DNA from 2 places in the Halomonas terrestris genome. Region 2 is predicted to be linked to the other one. Evidence: predicted binding sites of a transcription regulator. Region 2 holds the regulator's gene; the other holds the start of a gene.

Region 1 (8,142 bases), on a different contig from region 2:
CCCGATCGCGCACAGGGGGCGGCGTGTCCGCCCCGTAGCGATGCGTCCTCGGGCCAGGCAGCAGGCAGGGCGATGTCCGATGCAGCGGCCTCCCCTGCTCACCCTCAAGCCTAGTGGACACCCGGCCAGGCAGCGATCCCCTTCGAGGGCTGGCGTGCCGTAACGTGCCTGCCCGCCGTTCCTCGGGATCGCCGGGCCCCGCAGGGAGCTCCCTCACAGCACTGCCGCCACCTCCTCGAACGCCAGCCGCGGTGCCCGGGGGCGGTTCGCCTGCGGGTCGGCGACCCCGAGGTTGGCCAGGAAATTGGCCCGCCAGCGGCCGTCGGGGAAGAATTCGGCGTCGACCGCCGCGGCGTCGAAGCCGCTCATCGGCCCCACGTCCAGGCCCAGGGCGCGGGCGGCGAGGATCAGGTAGGCCCCCTGCAGGGTGGCGTTGCGCCAGGCGGTCTCGCTGGCCTTCTCCGGGTTGGCGGCGAAGCGCTCGCGGGCATTGGGCGAGTGGGGGTACTGGGTCGGCAGGTGCTCGTAGAAGCGGGTGTCGGTGGCCACGATCACCGTCGCGGGGGCCTGATGGCTCTTGTCGCGGTTGCCTTCGGAGAGCGCCGGCAGCAATCGGGACTTGGCCTCGTCACTGGTGATGAAGAGATAGCGTGCGGGCTGGCAGTTCATCGAGGTGGGGCCCCACTTGAGCAGGTCGTGGAGCCGACGCCAGGTGGCCGGGTCCACGGCTTCATCGAGGAAGCCGTGGGCGGTGTGCGCCTCTCGAAAGAGGGTATCGAGGGCGTGGTCGTCGAGGGACGGGCGCATGAAATCCTCCTCGTGGCTGCGCCCCTCGACTCTACGACATCGACCGTGAACGGTCACGGCCACCGCCGGCTCACAGCGCCTCGTCGCCCTCCAGCGGGAAGTCCAGGTCCTCCAGCCGCCCGGTCACGGCGGTGGCGATATTGGCCAGGTGGGACGCCACACGCTTGTAGTGGCGCGCCAGCAGGGAGTAGGCCACGGCCTCGTGGAACGCGATCTGCCCCTCCTCGCGCAGCAGCGCCTCGATGAGAGCGTCGCAGTCACGGCGAACGTCCCGCGTCGCGGTCAGCACCCGCTGGGCCTGCTCCTCGTCGGAGTCCCGGGTGGCCTCGATCAGCTTGCCGAACAGGCCACCCAGCTGCTCGGCCATGCCGTCCAGCGGCTCCTGGTAGCGGGGCACATGGAAGCCTTCGGTGTAGAAGGCGCCTACCTCGAACACGTTCTTGCAGTAGTCGCCGATCCGCTCGGCGTCCTTGCCGACGCTCATCAGCGCCAGGCAGATGGCGACATCGTGACCGGGGTTGACGGTGAGGTGGCGCAGCACCTTGCGCCGGATGGAGCGCTCCAGCTCGTTGATGGCCTGGTCGCGGTCGTAGAGCGGCTGGCGCACGTCTTCCGCCGGCACCGTGCTGTTGAGCACCTCGTTGGCACGGGCGAACATCCAGGCGCCGTGCTCCAGCATCAGGGTCAGGTCCTCGAACGCCTGGTCGAGGGTCTTCTCGGAGGTCAGGGCGCTGTAGAGCTGTCGAAACATGGGGGAACCTCCCGGTTGGCCGCGCTCAGCGCAGGCTCATGAACAGTTCGGTGACGGTAATGCCGACCAGCGGCACCACCAGGAATACGCCGATCAGGAAGAGGAAGGCGTAACGGATCTGCTGGCCGGCCAGGCGGCCGTACCAGGTGGCGATACGCAGCGGAATGACGCGCAACGGCCACCAGATGGCGGTACCGGTCAGGTTGAAGATGACATGGAAGAGCGCCACCGTCATCGCCGCGGCGACGGGGTTGGCGGTGGCGGCCAGCACGCTGGTCACGGTGGTGCCCAGGTTGGCCCCCATCATGAACGGAAGCACCCGGCGCAGGCGCACCACCCCGGCCCCGGCCAGGGGCACCATCAGGCTGCTGGTGATGGAGCTGGACTGCACCAGCACGGTGGAGACCACCCCTACGCCATAGGCGCGTGCATCGGTGCGAAAGAAGTAGGTGCGGAACAGGCCGTCCATGTGGCGCAGCAGGGCGCCGCGAAGGTTCTGCACCATGAACACCAGCGCCGTGAACATCAGCAGCAGGCCGAGGCCCGCCATGAAGAGCCCCGCGGCCGCGACGCTGGGCATCAGGGCGGTACCCAGCCAGTCGGCGGCGTCGACGATGGGCGCGGTGATCACCTTGACGGGGCTGCTGGGCTTGGCGACTTCCTCCAGGCCGATGAGGTCGGCCAGCCAGCCGGCCAGGCGGGTGAAGAGGCCGTGCCCGCCCTCGTGGAAGATGCCGGTGAGCCACTCGATGGGGAAGACCACCAGCACGGTGAGGATATTGAAGAAGTCGTGCATCATCGCCGCGGTGAAGGAGCGGCGGAAGTTGCGCTTGATGCGCACGTTGGCCAGGGCCACGATCACCCCGGTCACCGCGGTGCCGATATTGGCGCCCATGATGGCGAACACCGCGGTGCCCAGGGTCATCTCGCCGCTGGCCACCAGGGTGACGATCAGCGCCGAGGTGAACGAGGAGCTCTGCACCACCATGGTGACCAGCACGCCGGCCATCAGGGCGATGAAGGGGTTCGCGCCGTAGGCGAAGGCGCGGGTCAGCAGGTCGCTGTCGCTACCGAAGGTGCCCAGGCCGGAGCCCAGCACATTGAGGGCGGCCAGGAAGAGGTAGAGGCACAGGCCGGCATAGAGACCACGCAACCAGGCGGGCGTCTCATGGCGTGGCTGCCGGGCGAGCGCCCGGTCGTCGGGGGAAGGGGAGAGCTCGGTTCTCGACATAAGAAGCCTGTTGGGTGGCGGCACGGTCGTTGTGACAGTTGCATGACGGTTTCATGTCAGTGCGCGCACGGTAACGCCCGAACATGACAATCTGGTTACAGGGCAGCGACTCTCCACGATACCGGTGGCTTACGGCTCACGGAAGGTGGCCGATGCCTCGTGCCGCCCGGGCAGCCTCGCGGTGCTACCCTTGGAGAATCCTGCCCGCCACCCGGAGACCGCCATGTCCCCCACTCGCCTGCTTGCCTGCCTGCTGGCCCTGCTGCTGAGCCTGCCCGCCGCCTCGACCCTGGCCCAGACACCCGAGCAGGAGTGGCAGGCCTACGAGGACGCCCTGGCCAGGGGCGAGCGTCATGCCAACCTCTGGCAGGCGGGCTGGACCGGGGTCTATGCCACCAGCCTGGCGGTGAACGCCTGGCAGGCCAGCGAGGCGAGCGACCGCGACGACCGCTACGACGCCCGGGTCGGGGTGGTGAAGTCCGCCCTGGCGCTGGGCGGCATGTTCCTGGACCGCCAGCCGCACCCCCGGGCCCATCGGGAGCTGCGTGACGGCGGGAGCGATATCGAGAGCGCCCGCCGGCTGCTCCGGGCCGTGGCCGAGGAGGAGCGCCGACGGCGCAGCCTGGAGGCCCGCCTCGGCTCACTGGCGGTGAACACCGCGGCGGGGCTGCTGATCGCCGTGGGCGATGGCCGCGAGCGCGACGGGGCGATCAACTTCGCCACCGGCATGCTGGTCAGCGAGCTGCAGTTGCAGACCCAGCCGCGCCAGGCCACGGCGGCGGTGAACCGTTTCCAGCCGGCGCGGGTGTCGATCGGTGATATCCACCTCGAGGGCGAATACGCCTTCCTGGTGGGGCCCAATCAGCTGGGGCTGGCGCTGCGCTACTGAGCCGGCCGGTACGGATCGCATCGTGAGGCGCTGGATGGCGAATGAAATGTTATGATATAACATGTCTTATACTGCCCTCGGGATACGCCGATGCTCGATACCCTGCTGTGGTGGCTCGCCTCGCCGCTGGACTATGGCTTCATGCGGCGCGCCCTGGCCGCCTCCATCGCCCTGTCGCTGACCGCTCCCGTCATCGGCGTGCTGCTGACCCTGCGCGGCCTGAGCCTGATGGGCGAGGCGCTGTCGCATGCGATTCTTCCCGGCGTGGCCGTGAGTTTCCTGCTGGCGGGCTTCTCGCTGCCGCTGATGATGCTCGGCGGCCTCGCCGCCGGCCTGGTCACGGTCGCCGTGGCCGGCGGCATCTCCACCCTCAGCGGGCTGCGAGAGGACGCCGCCATGGCCAGCCTGTTCCTGGTCGCCATGGCGGCCGGGGTGATGGTGATGTCGCTGTCGGGGTCGCCGCTGGATCTCGGCCATGTCCTGTTCGGTTCGATCCTGGCCGTGGATACTCCCACCCTGATGCTGGTGGCCCTGGCCGGCAGTGCCGTGCTGGTCACCGTGGCCATTGCCTTCCGGGCCCTGGTGGTGGAGTGCCTCGACCCGACCTTCCTCACTCTGCAGGGCCGGCACGCAGGATGGTTTCATGCCCTGTTCATGGGCCTGGTGGTATCGACCCTGGTGGTCGGCTTCCAGACCCTGGGCACCCTGATGGCCGCCGGGCTGATGCTCCTGCCGGCGGCCGCGGCCCGCTACTGGAGCCGACGGCTCGAGGGCATGATCGCCGTTGCCGTGGGCATGGCACTGGCATCCAGCGTGATCGGCCTGCTGGGCTCCTATCACCTGGAACTGCCCACCGGCCCCTGTATCATCCTGCTGGCCGGCATGGGCTACCTGGCCTCGCTGCTGGCCGGCTCCCGGGGCGGGCTGCTGCAGCGCCGGGAGCCGGCACGCCTGCCTGCCGACGCCACCCTTCCACGACACCGGGGCCGTCCATGACGCCCGTGGCGATCCAGGGCGTCAGGAAACGCGGGAGGTTGCGCTCACCGCGACGAAACGAGTGGCGGGAGGGCGATTTCGGGGCTGCGATCCCGCCTCGCGTTTGTTATGTTATATCTTAATCTCGATACCCGGAGTCGTCGTGTCATGGCACACCGCTCGCACACCCATCGGCACCGCCCCGAGGGGCCCTGTCATTTCTCCCTGATGTCGCTGTCCGCCACGCGCCGGCTGCTGCTGGTGACGGTACCGCTCGCCCTGCTGTGGCTGACGGTGTCCTGGGCGGCGGGCTGGTGGTCCTGATGTCGCCGGCGGCCCCGACCCGACTGCGGCTGCACGACCTGCAGCTGGCCCAGGGCAACCGTACCGTGCTCGAACATGTGGAGGGCAGCTTCCGCGACGGTGCCATCACCGCCCTGGTGGGCGCCAACGGCACCGGCAAGAGCACCCTGATCCAGGGCATCATGGGGATGCTCAAGCCGATCACCGGCCGTGTCGAGTGCACGGTGCCCCGGGAGCGGCGCGCCTGGCTGCCGCAGCAGCTGGCCCTGGACCTGACCTTTCCCATGAGCGTGGAAGAGCTGGTGATGACCGGCAGTTGGCCCAGTCACGGGGCGCTGAAGGGTTACTGTGCGGCGCACTACCGTCGTGGCCGGGAGATCATGGCGCGGCTGGGCATCTCCCATCTGGCCCACCGGCCGCTGGGAGAGCTCTCCGGGGGCCAGCGCCAGCGGGCGCTGATCGGCCGCACGCTGATGCAGGAAGCCGAGCTGCTGCTGCTCGACGAACCCTTCGCCAACGTCGATGCCGAAACCGTCGACGTGCTGATGACCGTGCTGCGCGACATGGCCCGGGCCGGCGCCACCATCATCGTGGTGCTGCACGACATGGATCAGCTCGCCCGCCTGGCCGACGAGGTGGTACTCCTCGGCGGGGGACATGTGCAGTGGTCCTCGCCCGACGCCATCCTCCAGACCCAGGTGCCGTTCGCGGCGGCCGCCTCGCTGTCGAGCGCCACCCAGGGAGTGGGCACATGCTAGCGCTGCTCAACGAGTGGGTGATCGCTCCCTTCGACTACGGCTTCATGCGGCGCGCCCTGGTGGCCGGCCTCGCCCTCTCCCTGGCCGCCCCGCCCATGGGCGTGTTCCTGGTGCTGCGCGGCATGAGCCTGATCGGTGACGCCATGGCCCACGCCATCCTGCCGGGGGTGGCACTGGGCTTCCTGCTGGCCGGCTTCTCGTTGCCGATCATGAGCCTCGGCGGCGTGCTCTCCGGGCTGCTGGTGGCGGTGCTGGCGGGCAGCGTGTCGCAGATGACCGGCCAGCGCGAGGACGCCGCCATGGCCAGCTTCTTCCTGATCTCGCTGGCCGCGGGGGTGATGCTGGTCTCGCTGGGCGGCAGCAGCGTCGACCTCACCCATGTGCTGTTCGGCTCGATCCTCGCCGTGAACAGCACCGCCCTGATCCTGATCGCCGCCATCAGCAGCCTGATCGTGGTGACCCTGGCAAGCATCTTCCGCGCCCTGGTGGTGGAGTGCCTCGACCCGCTCTTCCTGCGCGGCCAGGGCGTGCACGGCGGCCTGGTCCACGGCATCTTCCTCGGCCTGGTGGTACTCAACCTCACCGCCGGCTTCCAGACCCTGGGCACCTTGATGGCCGTGGGCCTGATGATGCTGCCGGCCACCGCCGCACGTTTCTGGAGCAAGCGCCTGGAGGGGCTGATCGGCGTCGCCATCGGCATCGCCATGGTCGCCAGCAGCGGCGGCCTGCTGCTCTCCTACCACCTCAGCATTCCCTCCGGCCCGGCGATCATCCTGCTGGCCGGCGCCGGCTACATGTTCTCCGCCCTGTTCGGGCGCCATCACAGCCTGCTGGCTCGCCTGCGCCGCCAGGCCGCGCCACTGGGCGCGCCCGAAGCCCACTGATCCCTTATCAACTCCCCACAAGGAGCCCCTGCAATGTTGCGTACCCTCAGACCCTCCGCCCTGGTGATAGGCACGTCCGCCATGCTGGCACTGCCGGCCGCCTTCGCTGCCGAACGCATCCAGGTGGTCGCCAGCTTCAGCATCCTCGCCGACATGGTCCAGAACGTCGGCGGCGAGCATGTCGAGGTGACTTCGCTGGTGGGCCCCGACAGCGACACCCACGTCTTCTCGCCCAGCCCCAGCGATGCCCGGTCGCTGGCCGATGCCGACCTGGTGGTGTTCAACGGCCTGCAGTTCGAGGGCTGGATGGAGCGGCTGATCGACTCCAGCGACTATGCCGGCCCGCTGGTCACTGCCACCGATGGCGTCGACCTGCTGGACTACCATGGCCACGAGCATGACCGCGCCCACGGCCACGACGACCACGGCCACGACGACCACGGCCACGACGACCCCGGCCATGACGACCACGGCCACGACGACCACGGCCATGACGACCACGGCCACGACGACCACGGCCATGACGACCACGAGCATGACGAGCATGGGGATGAGGGCCATGACGATCACGCCCACGGCGACCAGGACCCCCACGCCTGGCAGGACCTGGCCATGGGGCAGGTCTACGTGGTCAATATCCGCGATGGCCTGATCGAGGCCGATCCGGCCAACGAGATGAGCTACCGCGACAACGCCGAGCGCTACATCAACGAACTCGAGGCCACCGAGGCCGAGGTCCGTGAACTGCTCACCGAGATCCCCTCGTCCACCAGCGTGATCACCGGCCACGACTCCTTCGGCTACTTCTCCAGCGCCTACGGAGTGCGCTTCCTCTCGCCGGTGGGGCTCTCCTCGGAGGCCGAACCCAGTGCCGCCGACATGGCACGCCTGATCGACGTGATCCGCGAGCAGAACGTCCAGGCGCTGTTCCACGAGAACATGACCAGCCCGGCGATCATCAACCAGCTCGCCGAGGAGACCGGCCTGCCCATTGCCGGCACCCTCTACGCCGACGCCCTGGCCGCCGAGGGCGAGGCCAGCACCTACCTGGGCATGATGCGCCACAACGCCAGGGTCCTGAATGACGCCCTGGCCCAGCCGGGCCACGACGATCACGGCGATGACGACGACGATCACGGCCACGACCATAGCCACTGATCCTCGTCGCTGACGGCGGTTTCCGGCGCCACCTTCGGGTGGCGCCGTTTTTATGGGACCATCTGGACACCGGTTGCCCAGGATGCCTTCCTCATGCTCGAGTTCCGCCAGGTTCACAAGGCCTACCCCACTCCCCAGGGCCCGCTTGAGGTGCTGGCCGGGGTCGACCTGACCCTGAACGCCGGCGCGAGCCTGGCGCTGATGGGCGAATCGGGCAGCGGCAAGTCGACCCTGCTGCACCTGGCCGCGGGGCTCGACCTCCCCGATGCCGGCGAGGTACGCCTCGCCGGCCACCCACTCTCGACGCTTGCCGAACCCGCCCGGGCCCGGCTGCGGCGCGAGACCCTCGGGCTGGTGTTCCAGCAGTTCCATCTGGTGCCGAGCCT
Region 2 (8,142 bases):
TCATGGGCCGTGCAGATCTCGCGCAGCCTCTGGAGGTAGCCCCTGGGCGGCACGATGACCCCGGCCGAGCCCGACATCGGCTCGACGATGACCGCGGCGATGTTGGAGGCATCGTGCAGGGCGATCTGGTCGAGCAGGGCATCGGCGAGTTCGGCACCGCTCTCGGCCTGGCCGCGGGTGAAGGCGAGATGTGGCTGCAGGGTGTGCGGCAGGTGGCTGACATCCATCAGCTGGCCGAAGTGCTTGCGGTTGCCGCCGATGCCGCCGAGGCTGGTGCCGCCGACGTTGACGCCGTGGTAGCCCTTGGCACGGCCGATCAGGCGGGTCTTCTCCGGCCGCCCCCTCAGCCGCCAGTAGGCCCTGGCCATCTTCACCGCGGTATCGGCCGCCTCCGAACCGGAGTCGGTGAAGAAGACATGATCGAGCCCCGCGGGCGTCAGGCTGGCCACCTTCTCGGCCAGCGCGAAGGCCAGGGGATGTGCGACCTGGAAGCCCGGGGCGAAATCCAGGCTGCCGAGCTGGCGCGACACTGCCTGCTGGATCTCGATGCGGTTGTGCCCCGCCCCGCTGGTCCAGAGACCCGAGAGCGAATCGAACAGCCGTCGTCCCTGGTCATCGATGAAGTAGCGACCCTCGGCGCCGGCGATCACCCGGGGGTTGGCGTGGAAGTCGCGGTTGGCACTGAATGGCATCCAGTAGTGGCGGTTGACGGACGCGCCCCCCGAGCGGGGCGTCGTGGAGGCGTCGTCCCGGGCGGATGACGGCTGATGGCTCAGCTCGACCATGGTGCTCACCTCTGTCGTTTGGCGTTGTCCTCCATAGAGCATGGCCCGGAAATCAGGTTTATAAAATTAAACCCTACTGTCCTTAACGTGAGCTCTCTCTTGCGCAAGACGTCAGGGGGAGGTGATGGACTCGGGGGTCGACAGGCGGTCGGTTGGATAGATGCAGCGGAACAGGGCGCCCCGGCCGGGCTGGGAAGCGATCTCCAGGTGGCCCCCATGGCGCAGCAGGACGTGCTTGACGATGGCCAGTCCCAGGCCGGTGCCGCCGCTGGCGGTGCTGCGTCCCTTGTCGACCCGGTAGAAGCGTTCGGTGAGTCGGGGGATGTGCACCGGGTCGATGCCGTCGCCATCATCCTCGACCTCCACGCAGGCCCCCTCTGGGTGGGGTTTCCAGCGCAGGGTGACATGACACCCCTCCGGGGTGTAGCGCACGGCGTTGTAGGCGAGGTTGGAGATGGCGCTGCGGATCTCCGATTCGCTGCCGATCAGCCGCCGTGCCTCCTCGATCTCGACCCTGACCTGCTGGCGTCCGCCCGAGAGCGCCTCGGCGTCGCGGCGCACGCTCTCCAGCAGGGCGTCCATGGCCAGGGGAGCATGGTCATCGCCACCCCGGTCGATCTCCAGCCGCGACAGCAGCAGCAGGTCGTTGACCAGGTTCTGCATCCGGGCGGTCTGCTCCTGCATCTGGCCGAGGCCACGGGCCAGGCGAGGCGGCAGCTGCTCGGCGACCCCCGAGTAGGTCTCCAGGTAGCCCGCCAGCACGGTCAGTGGCGTCCTCAACTCGTGGGAGACGTTGGCCACGAAGTCGCGGCGCATCTGCTCCAGGTGGTGCAGGCGGGTGATGTCACGGGCCATCAGCAGCCGTTCGTCGTCGCCGTAGAGCGTCACCTGGAACTGCAGGATCAGTCGCTCGTCGATGGGCGAGGGCAGTGTCAGCGGTTCGCGGTAGTCGCGGGCCTCGAAGTAGGCGATGAAGCGCGGGTCGCGGATCAGGTTGGTGACGTGCTGGCCACGATCGTGGCTGGCCTGGAGGCCGAGCATCCGCTCGGCGGCGCTGTTCCACCACTCCAGGTCGCCATGGTGGTCGAGCATCACCACGCTGTCGCGCATCGCCTCGGAGGATTCCTGGATGCGCTTCAGGGTGCTGCGCAGGCGGCTCTGGGCGAGGCGCTGGCCCTTCTGGTAGCGGTAGAGGCGGTCGAACAGCTCGCCCCACAGGCCGCTGGCGGCAGGGGGTTCGGCCCGGGGCGCCTGGGTCAGCCAGGCGTGCAGGGCGTGCAGCTGGCGCAGGTGATACAGCAGGCAGATGGCCAGGCCGGTGGCCAGCCCCAGACCGGGAGCCGAGAAGGGCCAGCCCGCCAGGGTGCCGATGCCGGCGAGCAGACCCAGGCGCCAGAGTTCACGGCTCCAGAGGCGCACGTCAGCCCTTGGTGGAGAATCGGTAGCCGGTGCCGCGCACGGTCTGGATCAGATGCTGGTGGGCGTCGCCCAGTGCCTTGCGCAGGCGGCGGATATGGACATCCACGGTACGCTCCTCGACGTAGACATTGCCGCCCCACACCTGGTCGAGCAGCTGACCGCGAGTATAGGCGCGCTCGGGGTGGCTCATGAAGAACTGCAGCAGGCGGTATTCGGTGGGCCCCATCTCCAGCGCGCGACCGTTGGCGCTTATCCGGTGGCTGACCGGGTCGAGCAGCAGCCCCTCGACCTCCAGGGGCTCCTCGATGCCCCGCGGCGTGGAGCGGCGCAACACGGCCTTGAGGCGTGCCACCAGCTCCCGCGGCGAGAAGGGCTTGGTGATGTAGTCGTCGGCGCCGGCTTCCAGGCCCTGGATCTTGTTGTCCTCCTCGCCCTTGGCGGTGAGCATGATGATCGGCAGCTCGCTGGTGGCCTCGTCACGCTTGAGTCGCCTGGCCAGCTCGATGCCACTGGTGCCGGGCATCATCCAGTCGAGCAGCAGCAGGTCGGGCTGGTGGTCGACGACCATGGCATGGGCGGACAGGGCGTTGTCCGCCTCGAGGACGCGATAGTCGGCCATCTCCAGTGCCACCGCGATCATCTCGCGGATCGGCGCCTCGTCATCGACGATCAGAACGGTCTTGGCAGTCATCCCGGGCCCTCGTGGTCAATGTCGGGTCGATGACGATGACATCATCTCCTTGTGACAATACCGTGACACTCCCCCGCCGTCGCCATGCTCAGCTGCCGTTCAGCGCCGGCCAGAGGCTGAGCGCAATGCCGGCGAACACCACCAGGCCCGACCAGTGATTGTTGAGGAAGGCCTGGAAGCAGCGGTCGCGGTCCCGGTGGCGGATCAGGAACTGCTGGTGGACGAAGGTCGCCGCCATGGTCGCCAGGCCCAGCCAGAAGAAGCCGCCCAGGGCCAGGCGGGAACCGGCCCAGGCCAGCAGGACGAGCGTCAGCCCCTGCAGCAGCCCGATCATCAGCCGGTCGGCATGGCCGAACAGCACGGCGGTGGACTTGATGCCGATCTTGAGGTCGTCGTCGCGGTCGACCATGGCGTACTCGGTGTCATAGGCCACCGTCCAGGCCACGTTGGCCAGGAACAGCAGCCAGGCCTCGGCCGGAACATGGCCCAGCACCGCGCCGAAGGCCATGGGGATCGCCCAGGAGAAGGCGGCCCCCAGGAACAGCTGTGGCAGGTGGGTGTAGCGCTTCATGAAGGGGTAGATGAAGGCTAGCACCACGCCCACCAGCGACAGCATCACCGTGAAGAGGTTGGTGAACCACACCAGCACGAAGGCGGCGGTCACCAGGATCAGGAACAGCGCCTTGGCTTCTCCCTCGCTGATCCGGCCGGTGGCCAGGGGGCGATTCCTGGTGCGCTTGACGTGGCCGTCGAAGTGGCGGTCGGCGTAGTCGTTGACCACGCAGCCGGCGGCGCGCATCAGGTAGACCCCGGCGATGAAGATCAGCAGCACGTCGCGGCCGGGCACGCCCTCGGCGGCGAACCAGAGCGCCCAGAGGGTGGGCCACATCAGCAGCCAGGTGCCGATGGGACGGTCCAGGCGCGTCAGGTGCAGGAAGTCGGGTACCCGGGCCAGGCCCTTGGGGTGCATCAGGGAACGGTCCATCTCGTCCTCGTGAAAAATTTCTTTATTAGCAGAAGGTGTTAAGGGACGGGGCTGTTCCGGAGACAAGCCTGCGAGGAGGCGCTGTGAATACCTCCCTGTACGCTACCGACGCCATCCCTGGCGTAGGACCTCCTCTTCGGCTTGTCTCCGGCGCCCCTCACCGTCGGCATCGGAGACTGGCCCAGAGCCTAGCGCGAAGGAAGGCCGAGGTCATCCGCCATGGCGTCCAGGAACCACTCCTGCACCAGCACCCGGAAGCTGCCGTGGCGGAACACCGAGCGCCGACCCCAGGGCCCGCGGGCCGAATGGAAGCCGGCGGGGGCCGAGGTCACCTCGATGTCGCCGCGTTCCAGGTCCGGCTGGCGGAACAGCCAGCTGCCCAGGGAGTTCTCGCCCAGCTGGTCGAGGCGCTGGCCGCGCAGCTCCTCCAGCGGCGCCACCGACCGGGCCACCACCCAGGGGCGCTCGCCGAGGTACAGGGCCACCTCGCGCAGCCAGGCCTGGCGGTGCAGCGGGAGGTCCAGGGCCAGCGCCTCGTCGCGGCGCGGCAGGCCGATGCGCTGGTCGAGCAGCCGGACCCGGAAGGGCCGCGGGTGGCCGGCATCGGTCAGCCGGGCGGTGAGGGAGTCGCGGGAGGCGACCCATCGCCACCAGGCGGGCGCCATGGCGGGGCGGGCCGCGGCTAGGGGGATCCAGTGCGCCGGGGCGTGGGTGTCGCAGGGTGGCAGGTCGGACACCGTCGGGCTCCGCGTCGATACAGGGGCGGGTAGTGTAACATGCGGTGTCATCCCCACCCTGACCGAGGAGTTCCATGAGCGCTCCCCTGACCATCATCGGCTCCGGCATGGCCGGCATCGGCCTGCTGCGCCAGCTGCGGGCCCGGGATACCGAGCGTCCCGTCACCCTGATCACCGCCGACAGCGGCGATGACTACTCGAAGCCGTTGCTCTCCACCGGCTTTGCCAAGCGCCTGCCTCCGCAGCGGCTGGCGGCAGGCTCGGCACTGGAGCTGGCCGACCGGCTCGGCGCCGTGGTGCGCACCCACACCCGGGTCGAGGCCATCGACCTCGAGGCGCGCACCCTGGCCATCGGTGCCGAGCGGCTGCCCTGGAGCGAGCTGGTACTGGCCACGGGCGCCGCGCCGGCCGTGCCCTTCCGGGTGCCGAAGGCGGTCTCCGGCCGCGTCTTCAGTGTCAATGACCTGGATGACTACCGCCTCTTCCATGCGGCGCTGGAGGCCCTGGGCCGGCCGGCGAGGGTGGCGATCATCGGCGTGGGGCTGGTGGGTTGCGAGTTCGCCAACGACCTCGCCGCGGGGGGGCACGACGTGAGCCTGGTGGCGCCGGAGAGCGCCCCCCTGCCGCGACTGCTGCCCGAGCCGCTGGGACGCGCCCTGGGTGACGCCTTCGAGGCGGCGGGGATGACACTGCACCTGGGCCGCAGCCTGGCGGGACTGGAGCCTTCAGGCAGCCGGGTCGGCGTGGCCTTGAGCGATGGCAGCCGTCTCGAGGCCGACCTGGTGCTGGTGGCCACCGGGCTGCGGCCCCGCACCGAGCTGGCCGAGGCGGCCGGTCTCGAGGTCAGCCACGCCGGCATCCTCACCGACCGCCTGCTCGCCACCTCGGCTCCCGGTGTCTTTGCACTGGGGGACGCGGCCTGCGTCGACGGGGTCAATGCCATGTACGTCCAGCCCCTTCAGGCCAGCGCCAAGGCCCTGGCCGGGACCCTGGCCGGCACGCCCACACCGGTGAGCTACGGCGCCTGGCCGGTGCTGGTCAAGACGCCGCTGCTGCCGGTGGTGGCGTTGCCACCGACACGGGGGGTGGCGTGCTGGCGCATCGAGGGGGAGGGAGGCGACCTGGCGGCCTTCGCCGAGGCCGAGGACGGACGTTTGATCGGTTTTGCGTTGACAGGCGCCTGTGTACGTCGGAAAGTCGAACTGGCGCGGGCGGCACCGCCGTTGCTAGGCTAGTGACGTCAACGACGGCGCTCCCGGCGATACGGCCGGGCCCGATGCGTCGTTGATGTTGGTGTCATTCGCATGTCGTCATTCCGCTGGCCTGACGGATGTTCCGGACAGGCGCGTGGCGGGGAGGCCGCATGCGAGTGATGCAGGAGCAGGGATCCATCAACTCAGTTATCAACAACAATACCGGCGTGCGACTTCGCCGGGAACAATGCCAATACCAGGAGGGCTGTATGCGTAAACCAGAACTCGCGGCGGCGATTGCCGAGCGTGCCGATCTCTCCAAGGACAAGGCGAGCCAGGTGCTCAACGTCATCCTCGACGAGATCACCGGCAGCGTGTCCCAGGGTCAGGATGTCTCGTTGATCGGCTTCGGCACTTTCACCGTGCGCGAGCGCGCCGCTCGTACCGGCAAGAACCCCCAGACCGGTGCCCCGCTCAAGATTCCGGCCAGCAAGACCGTGGCCTTCAAGCCGGGCAAGGGGCTCAAGGACGCCGTCACCAAGTAAGCCGGTACCTTGACGCGGCCCGCGGTAACGCGGGCCGCAGGATCATGCCCTTCACACTTCCTTGGCGGCGGAATCGACATGAAGCTGCGACTGATGCTCTGGCTGCTGGGACGGCTGCTCAAGCGCGCCCTGCGGCGCAAGCCCCGCTTCCGTGAACTGCTTACCGAGATGCGTGGCCTCGACTGGGGCATCGCCACCGAGGACCTCTCCATCGCCCGCTTCTACCGCATGTCCCCCCGTGGCATTCGCACGGGCCGTGGGCTGCCGGTGGACCTCGACCTGGAGCTGCGCTTCGAGGACGAGGCCACCGCGCTCAAGGTGCTGAAGAAGCCCACCCAGCAGGCCTTCCTAGACGGCATGATGGCCGGCACCGTGCGCCTGGTCGGCGACTCCGGCGACCTGCAGAGGCTGCAGCGGCTGCTGAAGCACCTTTGAACGCCCAAGGGGTTGCCTGACGTCGCGGCTTTCCCGGCGACAGGTCTACGCGGAGGCGCTGTGAACCCCTCCCTTGGCGCTACATTCTTCGTCCTTGAAGAATGACCTCCGCTCCGACCTGTCCCCGGCGCCGCTCGCATCAGTCGTAACACGCTATCATCCTGCTCGGTGCTCGGTGCTCGGTGCTCGGTGCTCGGCCCTGTCACACCTGCCCATAGCGCCCCGCTTCCTCGCCCAGCCAGCGGCGGATCAGCGGGCGGCTGGCCTCCGGGCGGCTGGCCAGCAGCGCCTCGGCCAGGGGCGAGACCCGCTCGAGCAGGTCGGCGTCACGCTCCAGGTCGGCGATCTTCATCTGGGCGAGCCCCGTCTGGCGGGTGCCCAGCACCTCGCCGGGGCCGCGCAGCTCCAGGTCCTTCTCGGCGATGCGGAAACCATCGGTGGTCTCGCGCATCACCGTCAGCCGCTCCTTGGCGTGGGCCGACAGCGGCCCGTGGTAGAGCAGCACGCAGTAGCTTTCGGTGGAGCCACGTCCGACCCGCCCGCGGAGCTGGTGGAGCTGCGAGAGCCCCAGCCGTTCCGGGTTCTCGATGATCATCAGGCTGGCGTTGGGCACGTCGACGCCCACCTCGATCACCGTGGTGGCCACCAGCAGGTCCAGCTCGCCGGCCTTGAAGGCATCCATCACCGCGGCCTTCTCGGCGGCCTTCATGCGCCCGTGGACCAGGCCGATGGCGAGCTCCGGCAGGGCCTCGGTGAGCTCGTCGCGGGTCGCCTCGGCGGCCTGGCACTGCAGCGCCTCGGATTCCTCGATCAGGGTGCAGACCCAATAGGCCTGGCGGCCCTCGGCGCAGGCGTGGCGGATGCGCGCCACCACCTCGGGGCGGCGCTCGTCCGGCACCACGACCGTCTTCACCGGGGTGCGCCCCGGCGGCAGCTCGTCGATCACCGAGACGTCGAGGTCGGCGTAGGCGCTCATGGCCAGGGTGCGGGGAATGGGCGTGGCGGTCATCACCAGCTGGTGGGGGGTGAGGCCGCCGGCCTCGCCCTTCTCACGTAGCGCCAGGCGCTGGTGCACCCCGAAGCGGTGCTGTTCGTCGATGATGGCCAGTCCCAGGCGCTGGAAGTGCACGTCGCCCTGGAAGAGCGCGTGGGTGCCCACCACCATGCGCGCGCGGCCGTCGAGGATCGCCGCCTTGGTGTCGAGTCGCGGCTTGCCCTTGAGCTTGCCGGCCAGCCAGGCCACCTCGATGCCCAGCGGCTCGAACCAGGCGCGGAAGGCGCGGTAATGCTGCTCGGCGAGGATCTCGGTGGGCGCCATCATGGCTGCCTGGCAGTCGCCGGCGATGGCCGAG

Evidence for each region. Region 2 encodes PhoB, which activates phosphate uptake and scavenging genes when phosphate is short. Its sites were predicted from a motif close to TGTCATANNNNTGTCANA; they were not measured.
Region 1: the regulator PhoB is predicted to act here: its motif matches at 2,820-2,837, upstream of ACOMD9_RS11985 (Na/Pi symporter).

What each region holds. Positions count from the first base shown of each region.
Region 1 covers NZ_JBMHFZ010000011.1:28,220-36,361, reverse strand. The annotation lists gene ACOMD9_RS11995 (malonic semialdehyde reductase) at 214-807, opposite strand; gene ACOMD9_RS11990 (phosphate signaling complex PhoU family protein) at 878-1,558, opposite strand; gene ACOMD9_RS11985 (Na/Pi symporter) at 1,584-2,789, opposite strand; gene ACOMD9_RS11980 (hypothetical protein) at 3,013-3,678, shown strand; gene ACOMD9_RS11975 (metal ABC transporter permease) at 3,769-4,674, shown strand; gene ACOMD9_RS11970 (hypothetical protein) at 4,822-4,977, shown strand; gene ACOMD9_RS11965 (metal ABC transporter ATP-binding protein) at 4,977-5,714, shown strand; gene ACOMD9_RS11960 (metal ABC transporter permease) at 5,708-6,598, shown strand; gene ACOMD9_RS11955 (metal ABC transporter solute-binding protein, Zn/Mn family) at 6,632-7,756, shown strand; partial or broken gene ACOMD9_RS11950 (ABC transporter ATP-binding protein) at 7,850-8,142, shown strand, end outside.
Region 2 covers NZ_JBMHFZ010000001.1:194,214-202,355, forward strand. The annotation lists gene aptA (omega-aminotransferase AptA) at 1-785, opposite strand, end outside; gene phoR (phosphate regulon sensor histidine kinase PhoR) at 897-2,204, opposite strand; gene phoB (phosphate regulon transcriptional regulator PhoB) at 2,206-2,895, opposite strand; gene ubiA (4-hydroxybenzoate octaprenyltransferase) at 2,984-3,880, opposite strand; gene ACOMD9_RS00950 (chorismate--pyruvate lyase family protein) at 4,069-4,617, opposite strand; gene ACOMD9_RS00955 (FAD-dependent oxidoreductase) at 4,692-5,852, shown strand; gene ACOMD9_RS00960 (HU family DNA-binding protein) at 6,080-6,355, shown strand; gene ACOMD9_RS00965 (hypothetical protein) at 6,434-6,790, shown strand; gene recG (ATP-dependent DNA helicase RecG) at 6,993-8,142, opposite strand, start outside.